Regions from separate parts of the Paenibacillus sp. FSL R7-0179 genome, predicted to be linked through region 1. Evidence: riboswitches for the same ligand, from Rfam matches in the RefSeq annotation. Region 1 holds a riboswitch; each other region holds the start of a gene.

Region 1 (7,682 bases):
GCACCTGCAGCAGCTCACTGAACGGAGTAGTGAACATCAGGAAAAAGAAACAGCTCATGCAGGCAGAGATTCTGGCCAGCAGCTCTCCGGCCCGCTGAAGCCCGGCCGCTGTAACATATACCGGCAGGTTCAGTCCAGGAAGCGGGAATATTCCTGCCTCTCCCGCTGCCGGATGCCCGAATTCCACGAGCAGCGCCGGTACGCTAAGCGCGTAGAACAGCAGCGCTGTGCCGAGCAGCATGCCATAAGCACGGAAGGGAATACGGGCCTGTAATACACACCAGTACATCATCCATAGGGTGATTGCAGCCTGCAGTACCGGATGTACGGTGTAAGAGAGCAGGAACATCAGGGCTGCGAACGAGCTTTTCCACATCGGGGATAACTGGCGCAGAGCATTATTGTAAGAGAGAACATCAATCCGCCGGATCACTTGCTGCTATGCTGCTTCGTCCCGCCTTGCTTGCCCTTGAGCAGCCCCAGGGTATAGCCGATCACACCGGCACCAATCGCTGCCTGCAATGCAAACAGCATACTCTCCGTCTCCCCCGGGAGCTCAGTCAGCGGCTTGAACCACGGCTCATAGTCAGGATTAATCTCAGTAATCGCACCTTCAGCCGCATCATCGGCCCCGCCGAATTCCCCGTTAACCAGCAGCAGCGGCAGAATGACAAGCAGAATAACGACCAGCAGCATCAATCCATTTTTCCATTTATTGCTCATTAGGCTCTTCCTCCGTTCACCTTGCGTTTCAGCAGCGACAATTCATTCGGGCTATACGATTTCAGCCAGTTCCACAGCAGTACCGTCAACAGCCCTTCACTGATGGCCAGCGGGATTTGCGTCACGGCAAAGATTCCCCCGAATTTAAGAAAAGAAGCCATTACACCGCCATCCGCCGCCGGAAAAGCCACCGCCAGTTGAACGGAAGTCACTACATACGTACTCAGATCAGCCGCCGCAGCCGCACAGAATAGGGCCAGCTTTTCGCGGTCCGGCATATTCATCATCAGCTTATACACTGCATATCCGGCAAAAGGACCCGCCACCGCCATCGAGAACGCATTGGCTCCAAGCGTAGTGATCCCGCCGTGCGCCAGCAGCAGCGCCTGAAACAGCAGCACAATCGAGCCGATCACGCTCATGGGCATCGGTCCCAGCATTACCGCACCAAGTCCGGTTCCGGTAGGGTGGGAGCTGCTTCCGGTCACGGAAGGCATTTTGAGCGCAGACAGAACGAAGGTAAACGCACCGGCCAGACCCAGCAGCAGCTTCAGCTCCGGATTCTCCCGGGTCATGGCTCTCAGCTTGAAGATTCCCAGCACAAAGAACGGGATAAACGCCGCCCACCAGAACACCGCCCAGCCAACCGGCAGGAACCCTTCCATAATGTGCATCGCGCGGGCCGTACCCGGTTCATTCAGCATAAAATACACCGTAAATCCGGCAACCAGAGCCGCAAAGCTCCACCCTCTGTGTTTTTTCATTTGTCACCCTCCATGTTTGTTGATTTCCGTTAAAAATAATAAAACTAAAAAACCCACCCTAAAGGGTGGGAGTGTATGTACGCAGGCAAGTTCGATAGAACGCGCAGCCGCTGCCAAACGATACAAGGCGCTTCTCATCGTACCATCACTATGGGACGAATCCTTGTATCCAGCAGCTATAAACCGGTGATCCTCTCTACACTCAAGATTCCTCCGGTCCATCAGGGCAGAACGCCTCTTCTCATTAACCTATCCGTACACCGCTCCTATCCGCGTAGAGTCGTGGTGTGCGTAGACAAGGTAGGTCTCCTGGCTTGGAATGCAAACGCCGCAGGCTTCGTCTTCCCCGGGGCTTCCCGAGTGACCTCATGAAGTGCAGCTCTTCCATACAGTGGCGGGACCGCTCGGGATTTGCACCCGATTCCCTGTTATCTCTTGCCGCATCCGGCAAGAGCACCTTGTTTCACCGCTAATTCATCTCACATCATAACGGACCCGGCTCAGCGTGTCTGTGATATAAATTGGAAAAGCTGTCCTGCGGACAAACTTGGCTTGTAGAAATTTTATTTGAGTAATATAATTATTAACTATACAATCTGAACGTGGAGGCATCCGATGAAACTCGATCTAACCGAACAATCCCTGCCCGTGTACGAGGCCTTGTCCAGTACCGTGCGCCTGCATATGCTGCGGCTGCTGTCCGATAAGCCCATGAACGTGAAGGAGCTGGCTGCAGCCCTCAAGCTCAGCAGTGCAATTATGACCATGCATGTGCGCAAGCTCGAAGCTGCCGGGCTGATCCGCAGCCACATGGCTCCAGGCAAAAGCGGACTGCAGAAGATCTGTACACTGGCTGCCGACGGGGCAGAGATTATTTTTCCAAGGCAGGCCCGGACTCCGCGCAGGGGATACCGCAAGGATATCCCGGTGGGGCATTATTCCGACTTCCAGATTGAGCCTACCTGCGGACTGTCTACGACGGAGAGGGTCATCGGGCACTTTGACGATCCCCGTTATTTCTGGGACCAGGAGCGGGTGAATGCCGGGATTCTCTGGTTCGGCAAGGGGTTCGTTGAGTATAAAATCCCGAATTTCCTGCTGTCCAGCCAGCAGCCGGAGGAGCTTGCCATCACGATGGAGATTGCCTCGGAGGCCCCGTCGATCAACAACAACTGGCCGTCGGATATTACCTTCACGCTGAACGGACAATCGCTCGGCTTCTGGACCAGCCCCGGTGACTACGGAGATAATCCGGGAAAATACACTCCGGCCTGGTGGCCCGCACTCACCAATCAATACGGCCTGCTCAAGCAGCTGCGGATTACGCAGACGGGTACCTACATGGACGGGCAAAAGCTGTCGGAGGTCACCCTCGATCAGGTTGGCATCCGCAACAAACAATGGACCTTCCGGCTCTCTGTCGAGGAGGATGCCGAGCACATCGGCGGTCTCACCCTGTTCGGAAAAGGCTTCGGTAATTACAATGAGGACCTGGTGTTTGAGCTGTTTTATACGGATGGTGTGGCAGATTTGCCGGGTTCTATATAAAGGCTTGCTTAGGGTGTTTAGAAGGTAGGTAGGTAGGTAGGTAGGTAGGTAGGTAGGTAGGTAGGTAGGTAGGTAGGTAGGTAGGTAGGTAGGTAGGTAGGTAGGTAGGTAGGTAGGTAGGTAGGTAGGTAGGTAGGTAGGTAGGTAGGTAGGTAGGTAGGTAGGTAGGGGAGATTGATTAGTTAGACTAATTAGGTTGGTTTTTGTTTCAGCTACTTTTGGAGCCAATACTCCTCATTTCCGCTCATCGCCCACTTTCGGCTGATTCAGGTGCATTAGTGTACCACCCATTAGCCAACCAGCTAACTTCTCCCCCACCTATGGGATTTATCCCTCTCATTTCCTCCTCCAGCACACTTTCCACCCCATTAGAGGGATTTATCCCTCTCATTTCCTCACCCAGTCCACTTCCCGCGCCGCATCAGAGGGATTTATCCCTCTCATTTCCTCACCCAGCCCACTTCCCGCCGCATTAGAGGGATTTATCCCTCTCATTTCCTCACCCAGCCCACTTCCCGCCGCATTAGAGGGATTTATCCCTCTCATTTCCTCACCCAGTCCATTTCCCGCCGCATTAGAGGGATTTATCCCTCTCATTTCCTCACCCAGTCCACTTCCCGCCGCATTAGAGGGATTTATCCCTCTCATTTCCTCACCCAGTCCACTTCCCGCCGCATTAGAGGGATTTATCCCTCTCATTTCCTCACCCAGTCCACTTCCCGCCGCATTAGAGGGATTTATCCCTCTCATTTCCTCACCCAGTCCACTTCCCGCCGCATTAGAGGGATTTATCCCTCTCATTTCCTCATCCAGCCAACTTTCTGCCGCATTAGAGGGATTTATCCCTCTCATTTCCTCACCCAGCCCACTTCCCGCCGCATTAGAGGGATTTATCCCTCTCACATTTCCTTCTCCCCCCCTTTCCTCTCACCTCCACAACGCAAAAAAGCCCCTCCAACCGCACATTGTGCAGGTTCGAGGAGCTTTCGTTGATCGATCCGCCTCATATGGCAAGAGCGGCTTCTAGCCTATCTATTTAGCCGGTCCTTGCCGTTAAGCGTCAGGTATGAGCCGTCATTCCACCACCGGCTGCCACTTTCCGCCGCCCGGCAGCGGACAGCTGCGGGCCTTCAGCCGGGCCACGACAGGAATGATGCAGCCACAGGCGGTGCAGGTCACGCCATCCTGCAGCTTCGGGCAGGTCCCGCAGATCGCCAGCCGCTCGGCATAGACCTCGTCGGAAGCTGAATTGCCGGGATTGAACATGGAGGAGGCCAGAATGCGGGCAATCTGCGCTTCCGTCACCTTGTACTCCTCCCGGCATCCCTTGCAGGTTGAAGTCGTTGTCATCCTGCGTTCCTTACGCCTTCGGCGTAATTTCCAGAACGGTTACCGACATCGGAGGCAGTTCTACAGTCAGCGTATCCCCTTCAAGCTTGAAGGCGCTGAATGCCTGCGGTGTTACAGCTTCCGGCTGCTCAAAAGTATTATGAGCATCGATGGAAGCACCAGCCAGAGTAGTACCGCTTACGAATGCTTGACCAGCCAGTCCGCGCAGCTCCAATGGCAGGGTTGCGGATGCCGCATGGTTCAGGTTGCACAGGCTGACATGGATCACGCCATCTGCGGTTACAGAAGCGGAAGCCGATACTTCAGGAATGTCCACTCCCTCATAGCTGTATACCGGGCTGTCCACAGTCAGCTCCAGCAATTCTGCATCCTGATGCACCTTGTACATGTTGAATACATGGTAGGTCGGGGTCAGGAGCATTTTCTCGCCTTCGGTCAGAATAACAGCCTGCAGCACGTTCACAGTCTGGGCAATGTTCGCCATCCGTACACGATCACTGTGCTTGTGGAAAATATTCAGCGTCAAGCCGGCCACCAGCGCATCGCGGATCGTGTTCTGCTGGTAGAGGAAGCCAGGGTTCGTACCCGGCTCAACATCATACCAGGTGCCCCATTCGTCAACGATAAGGCCGACTCTTTTCTCAGGATCGTATTTGTCCATGATAGCAATATGGCGGGTAACCAGCTCATCCATGAACAGGGCCTTCTTCAAAGTCGTAAAGTATTCGTTAGTCTCAAAGCCTGTAGCCGCGCCCTTATGATTCCAGTCCGAAGTAGGCAGGGTGTAGTAATGCAGGGTTATCGAATCCATGAAGCGGGTAGCTTCACGCATCAGTACTTCTGTCCAGTTATAGTCATCCGCATTCGCCCCGCAGGCGATCCGGTGGATCTTGTTGTCTCCATAGTTACGTACATACGTCTGATATTGGCGGTACAGGTCAGCATAGAATTCAGGACGCATGTTACCGCCGCAGCCCCAGTTCTCGTTGCCCACGCCGAAATACTTGACGCTCCAGGCATCTTCCTGGCCGTTCTTCTGACGCAGCTCAGCCATTGGCGAGACTCCGTTGAAGGTCAGATATTCCACCCACTCGGACATCTCTTGAACCGTTCCGCTGCCTACGTTACCGTTGATGTAAGGCTCGCAGCCCAGCATCTCGCAGAGCAGCATGAATTCATGCGTACCGAAATGGTTGTTCTCTACCGCGCCGCCCCAGTGTGTGTTGATCATCCGTTTGCGCTCTTCGCTCGGGCCGATGCCGTCCTTCCAGTGGTATTCATCGGCGAAGCAGCCGCCCGGCCAGCGCAATACCGGAATTTTCATTTCCTTAAGCGCTTCCACTACGTCGTTGCGGATACCCTTGGTGTTCGGAATAGGGGAATCTTCGCCCACCCAGATGCCTTCATAGATACAGCGTCCAAGATGCTCAGCGAAATGTCCGTAGATGTTGCGGTCAATCTTACCTTTGCGGATGTCGGTGTTCAGTACAATGCGTTCTGCCATGGGAAGTTAACGCTCCTCTTTAAGTTAATATATTTGTTAATCATTTAACAATTATATTAACATTATAATCAAGCTTCCTCCGGTTCGTCAATCTTTATCTTAAGCACCCCCTCTAGCATTCCCGCATTCCACTTCCCCGTCAAAAATGATATTATGGACACACAAATACAGCACAATTGGAGAGTATGATGATTAGACCTATCAGTAAAGATATATCGCTGCTTAGCCAGAAATCTGCTCCGGCCACGGAGAAGGATCTGCCCGTGTTAATGGATCTTGTGGAGACCCTGAACGCCAACTCCGACCGGTGCGTCGGCATGGCTGCGGACATGATTGGCGTCAACAAACGTATCATTGCCATCCGCGTGGAGCAGCAATTGACCATTTCGATGATCAATCCGGTGATCGTTAAGCGTGCCCGTCCTTATGACACGGAGGAAGGCTGCCTGTCGCTTGAAGGCGTACGCCCGGCGAAACGATACGACTACATTGAGGTAGAATACCTCGATTATAATTTTAAAAAGCACCGGGATAGCTTTACCGGATTTACGGCGCAGGTTATCCAGCATGAGGTGGATCACTGCGAGGGTATTGTCATTTGAGCCGGGACCCGAGAGCGCTAACCTTCAGCAGGACGGCCGCTGAGCAAATTCTGAGGAATGAGACCGATACCCGCACGCTTTTGTCAGAATATCCGGAGTACAAAGAAGAGGTGCTGCTTGAGATCAATGCCCTATCGGGCCGTCAACGCGCCAATCTGATCCAACATTTGCTCGCCAGCTATACAAGCAGCGCCAAAATAGCGAAGAGTAAAATTGTCAAAAGCGGCTTTAATCAAACGACCATTAACGCTTTTCTTCCTAATATAATTAAAGCCCGCTTCGCCATTTATCTGATCGAACAGCTGCAACTCGCGGTATCCGCCGAATCAGCCTCCGGGCCTGTCCGGTTCAATCTCTGGGACGGTTATATTCTGCAGAAGCTCCTGTTCAAGGACAAGCTTGTCCGCAAGCCCGTATCGCTCCCTCTGTTCCGGGTATGCTGGAAGCTGATTATCCGCCCCAAAGTGCTGATGCCGCTGGTCAATAAACAAGGAATCTATTGCTTCTACTCCCGTTCGTTAATCAAGCGCTTGTCCGCTCTGATCGGAGATAAGGCGTGCCTGGAGATTGGAGCAGGTGACGGTACCTTGACGAGATTCCTTAACGATAACGGCACAGCCTGCCGGGCAACCGATGATTATAGCTGGGCGCATTATATCACCTACCCCGATTTTGTGGAAAAAGCCGATGCCAAAGCCGCCTTGAGCAAATATGCTCCAAAGGTTGTACTTTGTTCTTGGCCGGTGCCCGGCAACCCGTATGAGAAGCATGTTTTTAATACAGATTCTGTAGAGTTGTACATTGTAATCGGCACAAGAGACCCGGCGATCACCGGTGATTTCGATGCGTATGATAAGGCTAAGCATTTCAGCATGGAGCTGAATGAGGAATTATCCCGCCTGCTAGTGCCGCCCTCTGAGGACAATGCGGTCTATCTCTTCACACGCAAACAAGACAGTACACATTCACGATAGGTGAGCATCTACTGTCTTGTTTGTTTTACTGTCTATTCCGGCCTCAGCCCAGATCCCCCAGCTCAATCTGCACGATTCCCCGGTCATCCCGCTCCTCGGCGATTCCGCCGATCAGATGCATCAGGCTGCCGAACTCCAGCTCATTGAACTTGCGTGCGGCGTTATCCCGCTGCAGCTCCCAGAGACATTCGGCCAGCTCGCATACCACCGGCACATC
Region 2 (7,682 bases), 970 kb from region 1:
GGCTGAGCTTACGGCGCGCGGCGAGAAGGATGAGGAGCTGTATCCGGCTGCGCTGCACCTGTTCCATACGGAGAGCAATGAGACTGTGATCGGAGAGAGCCGTTATCTGGCGGCGGATTTTACGGGGCAGCGGAGCGCTTTTTTTGCCCATAATTTCGTGGTGCCGCCTATCCGCTCCGAAGAGATTGTCGAGGGGTATGGAAGCTGGCTGCACGCGGGGTTTGCCCGGAGCTATGAGGGGGAGCCTGGCGGGACCCTGCCTGAGCTGGAGTCGATTCCCGTGGCAACCCGAGAGCTGGACGTGCCGTCAGATCCGCGCAGCGTGCTGTCCGGTCTAGGATTCACAGAAGAGCTGTTCAAAGCCCTGCTGCAGGCGGTAATGCTGTCCGTAGCCGGGAAGAAGAAAATCTATGTAGCGCTGGATGTGCCCATCAGTGAGCTGTCGCAGCGTGCAGTCCGGCTGACGGAGGTACTCTTCGCTGCGCTGCCGTATGACTTCCGCCGCAGGCTGGGAGTGATCACGTATGCCAAGGAGCCGCAGAGCCGCAAATATATTCATCTGACCTTCGTGGAGAAGGGCTCTCTGCGTCCGGGCGACCGCAATATCGAGAAGGATTATATCTTCGATCTGGCAGGCGCAAGGTTCCTGAATACCGACTTCGGCGAGTCGCGGCAGATCTATGCCGATCTGGCCTGGAAGACGCTGGTGGAGAAGGGCGGAAGCCTCCGTGATTTCGCTAAGTTTGCCGACAGCCTGCTGCTCGGGGAAAGTGCGGAGCGTAAGCTGTCGCTGGCGCTCTACAATGAGCTGGCGGTTTTTTATGAAATTGAGCAAGGCAACGAAGCCTTATATACAGACAACAAGAACGCTATACTTAGCGGCTTGCTGTCCTATCTGAAGCCGGAGGGGAAGCTGGACTCGCGGGTGCGGCTGAATGATATGTTCCTGGAGCGGTTCGACCGCGAATATGATCTGATCCGCAAGAAGGGGATTCCGTCAGTGGAAATCCTGGAACAGTTCAAGGCGTATTACGCGCTGCCGGGCCATAATTACCGGGTGAAGATCGTCGATTACTTCATCAACGGGATGCTGAACTGCCAGTCCGGGGGCCGGGAGGATGTGCTGGCGGCGGCTTACGGAATTATTGAGAGCAATGCGGAGCTTAGTGAGGCGTTCTTCAAAAAAGTGCTGTCGCAAGCACTCTTCCGCAGAGCGCTGTTCGAGCCGTATCTGGAATCCAGGCTGGCTGCTGCTGCCGGAACGGCGGATATCCTCCGCCTGGTAAGTCACTTCGGCCGGAGTCTTCCAGAGGTGCTTCAGCAGGCAGCGGTACGGGATACCTTCAAGGAATATCTGCTGGAGAAGCTGCAGCGGGAGCCTGAACCGGTAGCGGCGGTAACGGCTGTTCATGAAGCGGTCCAGCAGGCAGAGAAGCAGCGCCGCAGAGGCGGTGTATACCCGGAGGCCTTGTCCGTTATGGAGGAGCTGGGCACCGTTGCCGACCGCTTCCTGCTGAACCGGCTCTCGCTGGACGAGCTGACGATGGAGCAGCTGCTGGAGATCTCGTTCCTGCGTTACCGGGATACGGCAGACTGGCAGCCGCCGCTCGACGCGATTGCGAAGCGCAAAGCGAATGCGCTGCGCGCGGCCTACCGCTGGTTCGGGGAGGAGTCGCCGGACGAGGAGATTTTTGCCGGATTGACGCCGCGTGAGCTGGACGATGTACAGCTGCTCGGCGCACGGTGGCTGAAGGAAGCGCGGAGTCTTGAGCCGTTCGACAGGCTGCCGCTGGCCTTCTATCACAGCAGTGAACGTGAAGGCGGACCGCTGGATTATGATGCGCTGCTGGATCTGGTGGTCCGCAAGGCGGGCAATGACAAGGAGACAGTGTACCGGTTCCTGGACTGGTCGCAGCATAGCTGGCTGTTCGCAAGCTCAGGCAAGAAGCTATGGCCGAATTACAAGCGGGCCGTGCTGCGGTATTTCCTGAAAAGCGACCGCGAGGCGTTCAAGAACCGGGAATTCCGCAAAACCCATCTCGACACAGCAACGCCTGCCATGCAGACTGTCTACAATGAAGCCCGCGCCCAGCTGGCTTCGCCGCTGGCGCGGTGGGTCAGCCGCAGCCGATTTCAAATCCTGATCTCAGGGAGCATCCTCGGGATCATTCTGATTGCGGCGGTTATCCTGCTGAGCCAGCTTGGGGGACGCGGCAAGGATACAGCTGCGCCGGTGGCCAGCCCCAGCCCGCTTCCGGCAGTGACCGGACAAGCCGCTGCAGCGGCCCCGGTCTCTGTCCGGCTTGTCGGCGGTGATGGAGAGACAGGCGGGAATAACGGCGGTGATGCGGGAACTGGCGGAAACGCGGACGGTGGAGCAGGAAGTGGAGAAGCGGGTAAGAATAACGGCGGTGATGCGGGGGGCGGAGAAGCGGGTAAGAATAACGGCGTGAAGCTGTTGTTCAGCTTCACTGATGCTGCGGAATGCTCCGCCTTCAAGCCGGAGCGGGTAGGCGTGGAGTCCGCCAGCGGCGTTACGGACTACGAGGTCAAGGCAACGGTTAGCAGTTGCCAGGTTGCAGCAGGCGCCGGAGTAGACGGCGATGCGAAGGGTGAGACAGGCGCTGGAGTAGACGGCGATGCGAAGGGTGAGACAGGCGCTGGAGTAGACGGCGATGCGAAGGGTGAAGCAGGCGCTGGAGTAGACAGCGATGTGAAGGGTGAGACAGGCGCCGGAGTAGACGGCGATGTGAAGGGTGAAGCAGGCGCAGGAGTAGACGGCGATGCAGATAGTGGAGCCGCCGCCTCTCCAGCGGCGGCGGGGACTCCTCCGTCACGCGTATACGAGGTGACGGTGGAGCTATCAGCAGGCGCGAAGCTGGCGGCAGGTGATATGATCACCGCCGGAAGATACTCGCTGAAGCTGGAGGCAGATCCGGGCAGCGCCCCGGAAGCTGCAGCCACAGCCGCGCCTAGTGCAGAGCCATCCGCTTCTGCAAGCCCGGAAGCGGACACGGACGCGGAATAAAGCTGCGGCATTAACAGGCTGTTTAAGCTTTTAACTAATGAGCAGGTAAATCTTCGAGTAAAGCAAATCGACGGGCGCTACTGACTAACGTAATTGACTGCCGTAATCGACTGCACCTAACGACCGACGTTATCGACTAATGCTACTGAGTCACTTAGCCGCCTCACCCAACTAACTGACGTTTTTGACTCGTTATCGAGTAATGGTCCTGAGTAACATTGCTTACAGAGATAGGTGTACTCTGTACAACTAAAAACAGTGAAAAAGAAGGCGTACCTCTCTTAATTGTATTCCATACAACTAAATTTGCCCGAAAGGGCGAAAAGCCGGGTACATAAGCATTTTAGGTGTACGAAATACAGCTAAAGGTACATTTGGCGGTAAATCAGACAGTTTAGTTGTACAGATTACATTTAAGCATAACGTGGGGAGCTAGTTTGGCACATTACGGTAGAATGGGTATGGCAGGCTGAAATATGTGAAATGTAGAAGATAGTTATGCTTATGTCCGAAAGAAGCTGCTCAATTGAACTTTGTACACTAGAATGAGGCATGTTGAGCCTTATATGGCGTTCTGTTGTATTTGGTGCAGTAGATTTTTGGGATTTGGCCCGGCTGAGGGGAATTTGCTGTAATCGGTGGTATGGAGTGCAACAGAATGCGTTAACGGCTGCTTTTATACTAATTCTGATGTACGGAATACAATCGGCCTTCTGCCGAGGTTTCCATAGGTTCGCCATCGAGTTGATTACAGCAGACCAACGTCTTGATCAGCAGCAGAAGAGTAACTTTTTATAGTCCTGAATAGTACGATGTGCCGGGGAGGGCATGTGCTGTTCAGGATTTTTGTGCGGAATGGGCTGAGTCTTGGGGGAGGTGGAATAGATATAGCTTGTCTATAGACATACAGGGGAATAGTCGATATGATGGTTTGAGAATATTAAAATTTAATAAGCTTGAGGAAAAGGTGCAGATTGCCTTAGAGACCGCGCGCTGTCGCCAGCAGAAGCTGGCAGGGCTATGTCTAATAGAAGAATCTGCTTAAAAGGGAAGCCCGGTGCAAGTCCGGCGCGGTCCCGCCACTGTAAATACGGAGCGACTCCTGAGGAGCCACTGTCTGCTAAGCGGATGGGAAGGCGGGGGAAGCGGTGAAGTATGAGCCAGGAGACCTGCCTTTTTCATTGTTGTTTCTATTCTTCGGGGGTAAGAATGTGGAAGCAGAGGCTGATATCTGATATTGGCGAGGGCTGTATGCGCTGTATTGTATGTAATGTGGGAGAGCAACCGGCTCCCTTCAGCCGCCCTATGCGAAAGTTCTTCCCCGGCCGCCCTGCACAGGGCGGTCTTTAGGTTGCTGCTCTGTGTGCAGAGAAAGCAGGATTTATCCATTCTATTTCAGGAAAGAGGTTAGTTATGAAGAACCATTCTCTATCATCCAGGTTCACACGGCTGGGACTTGCTGTTATCATGCTTTTTGCACTGCTGGGAGCAGCTGTAGCCCCAGCAGGACAAGCTGCTGCTGCACAGGCAGGCGGAACTTCCGCACCAGCGGTATCTGCTCTGCCCGCAAGTGAGGCAGCCAGCGTAACCGCTGCGGTCTATGCTACTGCGGAATTCATGCTGAAGAACGGAGTCCAGTCCGACTGGCAGGCGATTGGCCTTGCACAAGCAGGCTACAAGGTACCTTCCAGCTATCTGAAGGCGCTTGAGGTTAAGGTGAGTGAGGCTAAGGGTGTTTTTGCCAGAGCTACGGATTATGCCCGGATCACGCTTGCCGTTAAGGCACTGGGCGGCGACCCTGAGAAGGTGGCAGGCTACAACCTGATTGAGAAGCTCTACAATCACGATGCAATCACTGGCCAGACGCTGAATAATCCGGTTTATGCACTGCTGGCTCTGGATTCCGGCAGTTATACCATCCCGGCAAATGCGAAATGGACACAATCTAAGCTGCTGGCAGAGATTCTGGCCAAGCAGAACCCGGACGGCGGCTTCACCCTGACCACGGGTGCGAGTGATCCGGATATGACAGCGATGACGCTGAATGCACTGGCTGGACACAAGCAGGAAGCAGCCGTGAATACTGCTGGTCAGCGGGCAGCCGCCTGGTTGTCTAAGGCACAGGACAAGAACGGCGGATATGGCGACAGTAGCGAGAGTGTAGCTCAGGCCATTATCGGTCTGTCTGCCTTCGGCATTGATCCGGCAGGAGCAGAGTATACCAAAGGCCAGATTAATCTGGTCAGCAAGCTGCTGAGCTTCAGTGCAAAGGATGGCGGATTCGTCCACACTGCGGGCGGCAGCTCCAATCCGCTCTCCACGGAGCAGGCACTGGAGGCTTTGGTAGCGTACAAGCTGTTTGGTACAGGCGGTAAGCTCTTTGATTTTAGCGGCACACCTGTGAAGAATCCTCAGGTAAGTGTCGCGGTTACAGTTGAAGGTCCGAATGGAACGTTGGCTGAGGGCAGCGTGTATGCTGGAAATGTGCTTAAAGCACTGGAAAAGACAGCAGCAGCCAAGCGCCTGGTCCTGGTCAATGAAGCAGGCAATTATGTGACGGGGATCGGCGGCGTGATTGCAGGTACTTTTGGCGGATATGACGGCTGGATGTATGTGGTTGCGCGCGGCGGAGCATGGATCTATCCAAGTGTAGGGATGGGCGACTTCGCACTGGAGGAGAATGACCGCATCGTGGTCTATTATGGCGGAGACAACACGCAGGTGGTTGATGCCGTAACCGTGACTCCCGCACAGCCGCAGCCTGGACAAGATCTGAAGGTGCAGGTAACCCAGAAGCAATGGGTCTGGAATGAGGCGACCTTCACCTCCGATCCGGTAACTTCACCGGCAGCAGGCGTACAGGTAACCATCGGCGGCAAAACAGCAGTTACAGATGCTGCGGGCGTGGCTGCTCTTGCTGGTGGTCTTCCGGCGAATAAATATACCCTGACGGTTACGGGATATCTGAAGGATAAAACCCCGGCCATCGTCCGTCATACGGTTCCGGTAACGGTGGCTTCTGCTGCGGCGGACCGTCCGGCTTTTGCCGATGTGAAGTCGATTTCGCCTTGGGCGCTGGAGTCTGTATACACGGCGTATGACCGCAAGCTGATGAATGGTGTGAGTGAAGGCAGTCTGATGTTTGCACCGAAAAAGAATATTACCCGTGCTGAATTTGCAGCACTGCTGCTGCGCTTAACCGGGAACGAGCCGTCTGCGGCGTCTTCCGCTGGGGCCTTCAGTGATGTTAAGGCCGGTACATGGTATTATGGAACAGTGAACCGGGCAAAAGAGCTTGGAATCATTAGCGGCGTGACAGCCACGGCGTTCAAACCGGACGGGCTGGTTACGCGCCAGGATATGGCTGTGATGATGGTTAGAGCTTTTAAACTGGATGCAGCTGGAGCGGAAGCCGGAGCAGGCGCGGGTAAGTTCAGCGACGAAGATAAAATTAGTGACTATGCATTGTCCGCTGTCCGTACGGTAACGGGACTTGGATATATGAGCGGCACCGGCGGCGCATTCGAGCCTGCTGCTGTCGTAACTCGTGAGATGGCTGCTGCCGTAGCGGTTAGGTTGCCATAGTTCTTAGTTGGTAGGGAGCTGACTGTACTGTATGCTGGTATTGCACGCTGGTACTGCATGCTGGGGCCAACGATAAGTGGATAAATGACATCTAACTTGGTCTAATTTGCTGTAGAGCGGGAGCTAGTTGGATAAATGACACTTATTCAGGGCTGAAGCTGCAGAAGGTTGAGGTATGGGCTAAATTAGATGCTGTAAATCCAACTAATGGCTGCCAGATGCGTAATCAGGATAATTAAGTGTAGAAAATCCAACTAAAGCATCCGTGCTGATGAGCCGTTGAGGCGTATAGGGTTGCTGAAGCGCTGAAGACTCGTTAGAGTGACGGATTTGCTTGGAATTTGTTTGGATATGTGTTGAAAAGTAAGCATAAGGTGTATGAAGGAACGGGGAACAGGCTGACTGCCCCCGTTCTTTTCCCTTTTTGTGGAGGTGTGCAGGTAATGTTCAATCTAGTCAAAAGAGGCCGGGGAAGGCTGGCTCCGCTGCTTCTCCTGCTGATGGTATTGCTGCTCCCCGGCTGCTCCTCAGCGCAGCCGGATCAGGCAGGCGGCGGTACGCAGCCGCCCGCCGGAACCCCGGCCGCGCAGACGCCGCGGCCTGGAGACGAAGCGGCTCCGCTGCCGGGAGCCGCTGAGGGCACTGCCGTACCCTCCGCCCCTGCGGAAGGTACGGCAGCTCCAGCGCCGCCAAGCGCAGCGGCGGCGCAGCCAACGGCGGGCGCAAGCGAGCCCGCCAAGCCCTTGGCGTCGCCAGGCGCAGCCGCGACGCAGCCACCGGCGGGCGCAAGCGAGCCCGCCAAGACCCCGGCGCCGCCAGGCGCAGCGGCGGCGCAGCCACCGGCGGGCGCAAGCGAGCCCGCCAAGCCCGCGTCGCCAGGCGTAGCGGCGACGCAGCCACCGGCCGCCACACATTCTCCGGCGGCCACACCCAAGCCGCCGACCCCCAAGCCCGCTCCGGCAGCCACGCCCAAGCCGGACCACGCGGTCACCCTCTCCATTACCGGAGATGAGGAGCATGGCGTGATTCTGGCCGCCGCCCAGTATGAGATCAAGAAGGGCGAGAGTGT
Region 3 (7,682 bases), on a different contig from region 1:
TGGGGGCCGGAAGCGGATTACCGCTGCTGACAACCGTGGTTTGGCTGGCGGTAATCTGTGTGGCAGATAATTGTCCGGTGCGGCCAAATTCCTTGACAACTCCGTCTACCGTGACTGCATCGCCTGGTTTAACGGCACTGCTTTTTCCCTTCTGATAGATTTGAATGGCTTCCGAGGTCTTGATATCGTTATCCATATCAGCGGCCGCAGACTGGATATAGAAGCTGTCTGCATCCTTAATGTAGGTAACGATTCCCTTAACGTTAGTGACCATAGCATCCACATAAGGGGAGATATGTCCTGCGCCTTGAATCTGGTTAATCTTCAGACCTGCGAGTGCAGGGGCTACGCTGTATTCAAAAGTGGATGTTGGACCTTTCTCTGAATCGGGTAATAAGGAATAAGCTGTAATCTTAAGAGAGGTAATACCGGAATGAACGCTGATTGGGGCAGTATACAATTGGTCTGCAACTTCTGCGGTAGTGCTGTTGTCAGCATAGACGCTGTAGTACACGCTTGCCGTTACAGAGGTGTTTAAAGTAATCTTTGACCCTGTAGCGATCTTAGTGCGTGCGGCAGGGGATGCCGTAACCGCTGGAGCTTGGATGGCGGCAGTGACCGCAGCAGTGTCGGCTGCTATGATCGGCTCTGCCGAGGCCGTCCCTGAGCCTGTGGACAATCCCGGGAAGATCCCGGTTAATAGCAATGCTACCGCCAGGAACAGACTGAGCGGCTTCCTGCATTGTGAAGAAAGTTTCATGTGAGTATACCTCCCCATAAAATATCATTCGTACTCTATTATAATAGAGATAATATGAATCTAGCGCAATTTTTCGTCAATATTTGTTAAAGTTGCATAAAATCTTAACTGGAAACAATGAATAATATAAAATTTTAATAGATTTTAGGCGAAGGTAGTTATGTTTTCTGAAAATCATGTAAACTACATGTTATTTATATGCTGATAAACGGCGTCTCCCTCTTGGGCGAGGGAAGCGCCGTTTATTGTTGTTTTGTTGTTAAGGAAACTATAGTCATCTTTCCGCTTCCCCTCAACTCTTCTACATGCACCTTATCCACCACAAACGTAAATGTGTGGGCGGAATGTATGCGAAAAACAGTATACAATTGGGTTGTGTGGGGACGAGCGGAATGGATGTATACGGAAAACAGTATACAATGGGCCTGTACGGGGCTGTGCGGGCTGGATGTATGCTGAAAACAGTATACAATGGGCCTGTACGGGTCCGAGCGGGCTGGATGTATGTGGAAAACAGTATACAATGGGCTTGTATGGGGCCGAGCGGGCTGGATGTATGTGGAAAACAGTATACGATGGGCTTGTATGGGGCCGAGCGGGTGAATGTAGGCGAAAAACCGATTACAATGTGTTGGCAGGAGGGTGCGTATGACGGGTGTAGCTCAAAAAAGGGAAAAATCAGGAGCAGTATTACTCCTGATTTGGCTGAATACCCTAGGGCAGGGTACCCCCGAATGCCCCCAGAAGGGGGCGATGGGTAAGGGGAAGTCACTTGAGTTCAATCCGCTCCGCCCCGCCCATATAAGGCCGCAGCGCCTGCGGAATATAGATCGAACCGTCCTCCTGCTGGTGGTTCTCCAGCAGCGGAATCAGAATGCGGGGCGTGGCCACCGCTGTGTTGTTCAAGGTATGGCAGTATTGCAGCCGCCCGTCTTCATCACGGTAGCGGATGCCCGAGCGGCGGGCCTGGAAGTCGAGCAGATTGGAGGCCGAGTGGGTCTCCCCGTAAGCTTCCCTGCCCGGCATCCAGGTCTCGATGTCGTACTGCTTGTGGGTCTTCATCGCCATGTCTCCACTACAGACGGCGACCACCCGGTAAGGCAGCTCCAGCAGCTGGAGAATATGCTCGGCATTGCCGAGAATCTCCTGGAGCATCTGCTCCGATTCTGCCGGATCATTCTTGCACATGACCACCTGCTCGATCTTCGAGAACTGGTGTACCCGGTACAGCCCGCGCACATCGCGGCCTGCCGAACCCACCTCGCGGCGGAAGCAGGCCGACATTCCGGCCAGCCGCAGCGGCTGGTCCAGCTCCAGAATCTCATCGCTGTACAGCGAGACCAGCGACACCTCCGAGGTCCCGGCCAGCCAGCGCTTCTCGCCAGTCAGCTCGTAGGTCTGATCCCGCCCGCCGGGGAAGAACCCGGTCCGCTCCAGCGCCTCCGGGCGGACGATCACGGGCACGTCCATCGCGGTGAAGCCGCGCTGGATCAGCACATCCAGCGCCAGCCGCTGCACGGCGAGGTGCAGCAGCAGTCCGGTCCCCTTCAGCACATAGCTGCGGGGCCCGCCTGCCTTGACGCCGCGCGGAATGTCAATCATGTCGTGCAGCTCTCCGAGCTCGACATGGTCCCGCGCGCGGAACCCGAACACCGGCGGCGCGCCATGCCGCCGCAGCTCCACATTCGCGCTCTCATCCGGTCCGATCGGCGTATCCGCCGACACGGGATTCGGCGCGAGCAGCAGCAGCTCCCCGCAGCGGCGTTCTGCCTCCAGCAGCTCCGCCTCCAGCAGAGTCAGCTGGCCGTTGATCACCCGCACCTGCTCCTTGGCCAGCTCGCCACCCGAAACGTCGCCCCCGCGCAGCAGGCGCTCCACGTCCTTCGTCAGCGCGTTGCGCTCCGCCCGGCGTTGCTCGGTCTCCCGGCGGGCCACCCGCCGCCGGTCATCCCATTCCAGAAGTTCCTCCAGGGGGAACTTCAATCTTTTCCACTCGGCCGTCTTCCGTACAATGTCCTCATTCTCCCTGATCCAATTCATATCCAGCATCTGCATCCGCTCCTTAAGTGTGGGTAAAAAAACGCAAAAAACGCCCTCATCCATGGGACGAGGAGCGTCAGCTCGCGGTGCCACCCAGGTTGACCTCATTCACATCATGCAACTAAAATGTGCGGAATAAGGCCCTCTTTGGTCTTCGCGGTAACGGGCGAAACCCGGTAAACTTAGGGAACAGGAAGCTGCTCCGGTCGCAGACGCCTCGCGGTTGGATGCCGGTCGTTGGCCTGGTCGGGATATAGGTTTGCCGTTTATTATAACCAGAGCGGTAGCAGTTTGCAAGCAAATTGAGGTTTGACAATATTCCGTGTAGTCTGCTAGGATTATTACTAATTTAAAGTATTGATGCCCGGGAAAGTAACCCGGTTTATCCTATTATACGGACAAAAGAGGTGCGGAAATGGCCAAAATAGTCGTAATTAACGGAACACCCTCCCTGGTCTCACGGATCAATGCCGTGATTGAGTATGCAGAGAGTGCCCTGCGGGAGCGCGGGTATGAAGTGGAGCGGATCAATGTGGCAGAGCTTCCGGCGGAGGATCTGATTCACACGAAGTTCGAGAGCGAAGCGATCGTCAAGGCGAATGGTCTGGTGGCGGAGGCCGACGCGGTAATTGTAGTTAGTCCGGTGTATAAGGCCTCCTATACCGGAGTGCTGAAGACCTTCCTGGATCTGGTGCCGCAAAAAGGGCTGGCCGGTAAAATCGTCCTGCCGCTCTTCATGGGCGGAAGTCTCGCGCATCTGCTGGCGATAGACTATGCGCTGAAGCCGGTACTGTCCGTGCTTGGCGCCCGCTACATTCTTGGCGGCGTCTACGCCGTAGACTCCCAGGCGGTGCGTAACGACCAGGGCGTCGTTGAGCTGGCGGAAGAGCTGAAGCTGCGCCTGGACAGCGTGCTGGAAGAGCTGGCGGAAGAGACAGAGCATAAGGTGGGGCGCAAGGCAGGGCAATCAAGAGACGCAGAATAGCGGATGCTGGCGGTTCAATCTGTCCCGTTTCACAAAAAGGCACTAAACCACCCGCTTTCGGGCGTTTAGTGCCTTTTTACATTTAAATTTCATACCCCTTGAAAGCTCAGCTCCGGCTCCCACAGAACAACCGAATCTCCCGCCAGACTCGCCGGAATATCGATAATGCGCTGGTTGCTGCTTCCCCGGTAGGAGAGGGTAAGGTCTTTGAGCTCTTCGACGAACCGTCCGTCGATCACGACCTGGCACAAGGCCAGCAGCTTCCATTCCGCAGAGCCCGGCGAAGCCGTAAGCTCCTCGTACGTATAGCCGGTATAGATCCAGACCGGGAAGCCCGGCAGCTCGGTGCGCAGCTCGTGAATGAAGTCTGCGGCCTCCTCAGCCGAGAAAAAAGGGTCCCCGCCCGCCAGCGTCAAGCCGTCCAGCAGCGGATTGCCTGCAATCTCCTCTATGATCTCGCGCCGCCGCTCCGGGGTGAAGACTTCCCCGAAGCTAAAGTTCCAGGTCTTCGGGTTGAAGCAGCCCGGGCAGCGGTGGCGGCAGCCGCTGATGAAGAGGACGGCCCGCAGGCCCTCGCCTTCATTAATCGACTCCGGGTAATATCCGCAGATGTTCATAGATGCTTAACACGGTCCCGGACTTCGGCTTGCTTGGCAGCATTGAAGCGGGTCTGATAGTCGCCGGTCAGATACCCGGTAACCCGGCGCAGACGGCGGATATGGGTGGTATCCTCATGGGCATTGCAGGTCGGGCAATTCGTGCCGATGACCCCTTCATAGCCGCAGCCGGAGCAGCGGTCAATCGGATGGTTAATGCTGAAGTAGCTGATATCCTGCTCCAGCGCGTATTTGATGATTTTGACGAAGGCTGACGGGTTGCTCCGGGCATTGCCGTTCAGCTCGACATAGGAGATCGCTCCGGCGTTGCAATATTCATGGAACGGAGCTTCCAGGCTGATCTTCTTGGCTGCGCTCAGTTCATGGTAGACCGGAATGTGGAACGAATTCGTATAGTATTCACGGTCGGTTACCCCAGGGATAGAGCCGAGCACCTTGCGGTCAATCTTCGTGAACTTGCCGGAGAGACCTTCAGCTGGTGTTGCGAACAAGGTGATGTTGAGATCAAGCTCCTCGCTCTTGCGGTCACAATATTCACGCATATGGCGGACGATGGCTACAGCCTTGGCATGGATCTCCATATCTTCGCCGTGGTGCTTGCCGTACATGGCTTTCATGCATTCTGCCATTCCAATGAAGCCCAGCGACAGACTGCCGTGCTTCAACAGTTCGCCTACACTGTCATCGGGGGCAAGCTGCTCGCCGCCCTCCCAGACGCCTTCCCGCATCATGAAATCGGAGGCTTTGGCCTTCTGGGAAGCCTGGATGCGGAAGCGGTGCAGCAGACCGTCGAGCGCAATATCCATATAGTGATTGAGGTCGTCGAAGAACCCTTCTTCATCAGCAGCGAGGCGGCGGCCGGTTATCGTGCCGTGGGCCAGTCCAAGACGCACCAGGTTGAGTGTGTTGAAGGACAGGTTGCCTTTGCCGGAGCAGTGATTGCGTCCGAAGCGGTCTCCAAGCACACGGGTGCGGCAGCCCATCGTAGCGAACTCGGTATCCGGGTCAGCCGGATCATAATATTGCATGTTCAGCGGAGCGTCCAGGTTGGCGAAGTTCGGATACAATCTGCGCGCCGAGCACTCCGCTGCCTTCAGGAACAGCTCGTAGTTAGGATCACCCGGCTGCTGGTTGATGCCTTGCTTGCATTTGAAGATCTGAATCGGGAACACCGGCGTCTCCCCGCTGCCCAGTCCATTCATCGTGGCCGTCAGCAGCGAGCTGATCACAAGCTGCCCCTCCGGGGAGGTGCAGGTGCCGTAGTTGATGCTGGTAAAAGGAATCTGGCCGCCGGAGCGGCTGGACATCGTATTCAGGTTATGTACCATACTCTCTGCGGCTTGCAGGGTCTCGCTCTGCGTCTCCTTAAGGGCAAAACGGAAGGCGCGCGGATACTGCTCGGCCAGATCGCTGCGGCTCATCGTAATCTCCCCAAGCCCAGACACCTCTGCATTCTCCTCGAAATACTCCAGACCTTTGCGGAAGAGCTTGGAGAAGGATTTGGTGACATAAGGGGCCAGATCATAGTCCAGCTTGTTGGCGGATACGCCGCCGTATTGCGCATTCTGCTGCGACTGGAAAATAATCGCCACCAGCGACATCGCCGTCATAATCGAGTTGGGAGGCCGTACGCTGCCGTTGCCGGTATTGAAGCCTTCACGGAGAAGCCGTTCAAACGGAATAAAGATGCAGTTCGTGGTTCCAATGGCGTATTGATCAAGGTCATGTACATAGACGACATTATCCAGGGTAGCCTGTACCAGCTGTGGCGGCATGGTGAAGTTGCGGGCATACCATTTGGAGTACTCACTGCCGAACTTGCTCATTTTGCCGGAGAAGCTCTCCCCGTTCAGGTTGGCGTTCTCGCGCAGCAGATCCAGATCCCGGCTGTCGATAATATCCCGTCCCAGATGAATGACCTCTTCCAATAGAACCTCTTGTGCAGCTTGTCCTTCGTTATAACGTTTCTCCAGCAGCGTCATTATATAACTCTCTCCTCTCGGGTATTGTAAGCGTTAAAAAAGCACCCCCGGCCGGGAAGGCCGGAAATGCCCGAATGCAGGATGCAAAGCTCCGGAAAGCGGAAATTTGCCTGTGGTCTGGGTAGAACATACGAGCAGAAACGGGGCAATAGCTTACGCCAGTTCTTGTATATTCCGCAGAGCCGATACCTGAAGATAATCCGCGATCGTCCTCAGGTATCGGCAGCCTCTGGCCCGATTGACGGAAGGCTAACTCTGCAATAGCAGGCCGCATACGGGCACCTCCCCTGTTCCTCGCAGGAGTCTAAGCGGTGCCGCCGAAACAGGCAGGTCTCCTGGCTTCCGGCAACTCCTCCAGCGCCTTCCCGGGGGGCTTATTCCGCCCCTTAGTGGCAATTAGCCGGAGAATGCGGCCCTGGGTATCGCACCCTGGGAGCATCCGGTTACAGTGGCGGGACCGCAGCGGTTTTGCACCGCGCTTCCCTATTAAGTCTCACCTCTATTACTAGGGGTGAAACACCTGTTTCTACTATATTTTGTTGTTATCTATTAAAGCTACCGCAATATATTGTGTTTGTAAATGTTTTTTTGCAATCCCGCACGGGGAGCGGGTTCGGCGCTTTTACTCACAGCTGATCCACAGTTAGTCCACAGGTAATCCACAACTTTCCTCTAAATCTGCCTTGAATTTTTCATAAAATCTCCGAAAATACGCCACAAAGAATCCATAAATAGAGTGCGTCTAATCCTGGTAATCATTTTGACGGATATTAATAGAAAAGAGAGGGTGCAGGTGATTTGTGGCGAGCCTGGCGAAGCGTTACAATAAGGGAATAAGTAAGCGGCAGGCACACCAGATACTTTAGGGAGGGAAATAGCAATGGCAATTGGCGAAGTGACCGTTATTCCGATTGGGACAGGCAGCACCAGCCTTAGCAGCTATGTGGCCGAGATGCAGCGCGTGCTGGAGACGGTGGAGGGCATTACGTATGAGCTAACTTCTATGGGTACGATTATTGAGGGACCGGTGGGGCGGATTCTGGCTGCGGTAGAAGCGCTGCATGAGTCGCCGTTCACCGCCGGGGCGCAGAGAGTCTCCACCTCGCTCAAGATCGACGATCGGCGCGACAAGACCTCCACCAGCCGCAGCAAGCTGGAATCCGTAGAGCGCAAGCTTCAGGGGAAATAGAGTGAATATAGTATCCAACCAGAAATGATGATAAGGAGCGGATTCTTCATGGCAGAAGCAGCGCGGCAGATCGGAATTCAAATGTATACACTGCGTGACCAGACGGAGC

What was found. A riboswitch is a leader RNA that binds a small molecule or an ion and turns the genes downstream of it on or off. The one in region 1 is predicted to bind cobalamin.
Region 2: it holds a riboswitch for cobalamin, as region 1 does, so the genes downstream of both, MKX63_RS17355 (S-layer homology domain-containing protein) here and MKX63_RS21290 (energy-coupling factor ABC transporter permease) in region 1, are expected to answer to the same signal.
Region 3: it holds a riboswitch for cobalamin, as region 1 does, so the genes downstream of both, MKX63_RS01970 (anaerobic ribonucleoside triphosphate reductase) here and MKX63_RS21290 (energy-coupling factor ABC transporter permease) in region 1, are expected to answer to the same signal.

Annotation. Positions count from the first base shown of each region.
Region 1 covers NZ_JBBOCC010000002.1:1,092,466-1,100,147, reverse strand. Annotated here, with positions in the region: gene cbiQ (cobalt ECF transporter T component CbiQ) at 1-433, opposite strand, end outside; gene MKX63_RS21295 (energy-coupling factor ABC transporter substrate-binding protein) at 430-723, opposite strand; gene MKX63_RS21290 (energy-coupling factor ABC transporter permease) at 723-1,487, opposite strand; cobalamin riboswitch at 1,770-1,963, opposite strand; gene MKX63_RS21285 (ArsR/SmtB family transcription factor) at 2,103-3,035, shown strand; gene MKX63_RS21280 (hypothetical protein) at 3,423-3,938, opposite strand; gene MKX63_RS21275 (DUF6171 family protein) at 4,110-4,385, opposite strand; gene MKX63_RS21270 (alpha-N-arabinofuranosidase) at 4,396-5,889, opposite strand; gene MKX63_RS21265 (peptide deformylase) at 6,078-6,491, shown strand; gene MKX63_RS21260 (hypothetical protein) at 6,488-7,465, shown strand; gene MKX63_RS21255 (5'-3' exonuclease) at 7,509-7,682, opposite strand, start outside.
Region 2 covers NZ_JBBOCC010000002.1:124,860-132,541, forward strand. Annotated here, with positions in the region: gene MKX63_RS17350 (GAP1-N2 domain-containing protein) at 1-3,028, shown strand, start outside; cobalamin riboswitch at 4,027-4,219, shown strand; gene MKX63_RS17355 (S-layer homology domain-containing protein) at 4,442-6,613, shown strand; gene MKX63_RS17360 (DUF4430 domain-containing protein) at 7,057-7,682, shown strand, end outside.
Region 3 covers NZ_JBBOCC010000001.1:467,452-475,133, reverse strand. Annotated here, with positions in the region: gene MKX63_RS01990 (S-layer homology domain-containing protein) at 1-760, opposite strand, end outside; gene serS (serine--tRNA ligase) at 1,529-2,809, opposite strand; gene ssuE (NADPH-dependent FMN reductase) at 3,216-3,785, shown strand; gene nrdG (anaerobic ribonucleoside-triphosphate reductase activating protein) at 3,875-4,402, opposite strand; gene MKX63_RS01970 (anaerobic ribonucleoside triphosphate reductase) at 4,399-6,384, opposite strand; cobalamin riboswitch at 6,693-6,923, opposite strand; gene MKX63_RS01965 (MTH1187 family thiamine-binding protein) at 7,265-7,573, shown strand; gene MKX63_RS01960 (sugar phosphate isomerase/epimerase family protein) at 7,622-7,682, shown strand, end outside.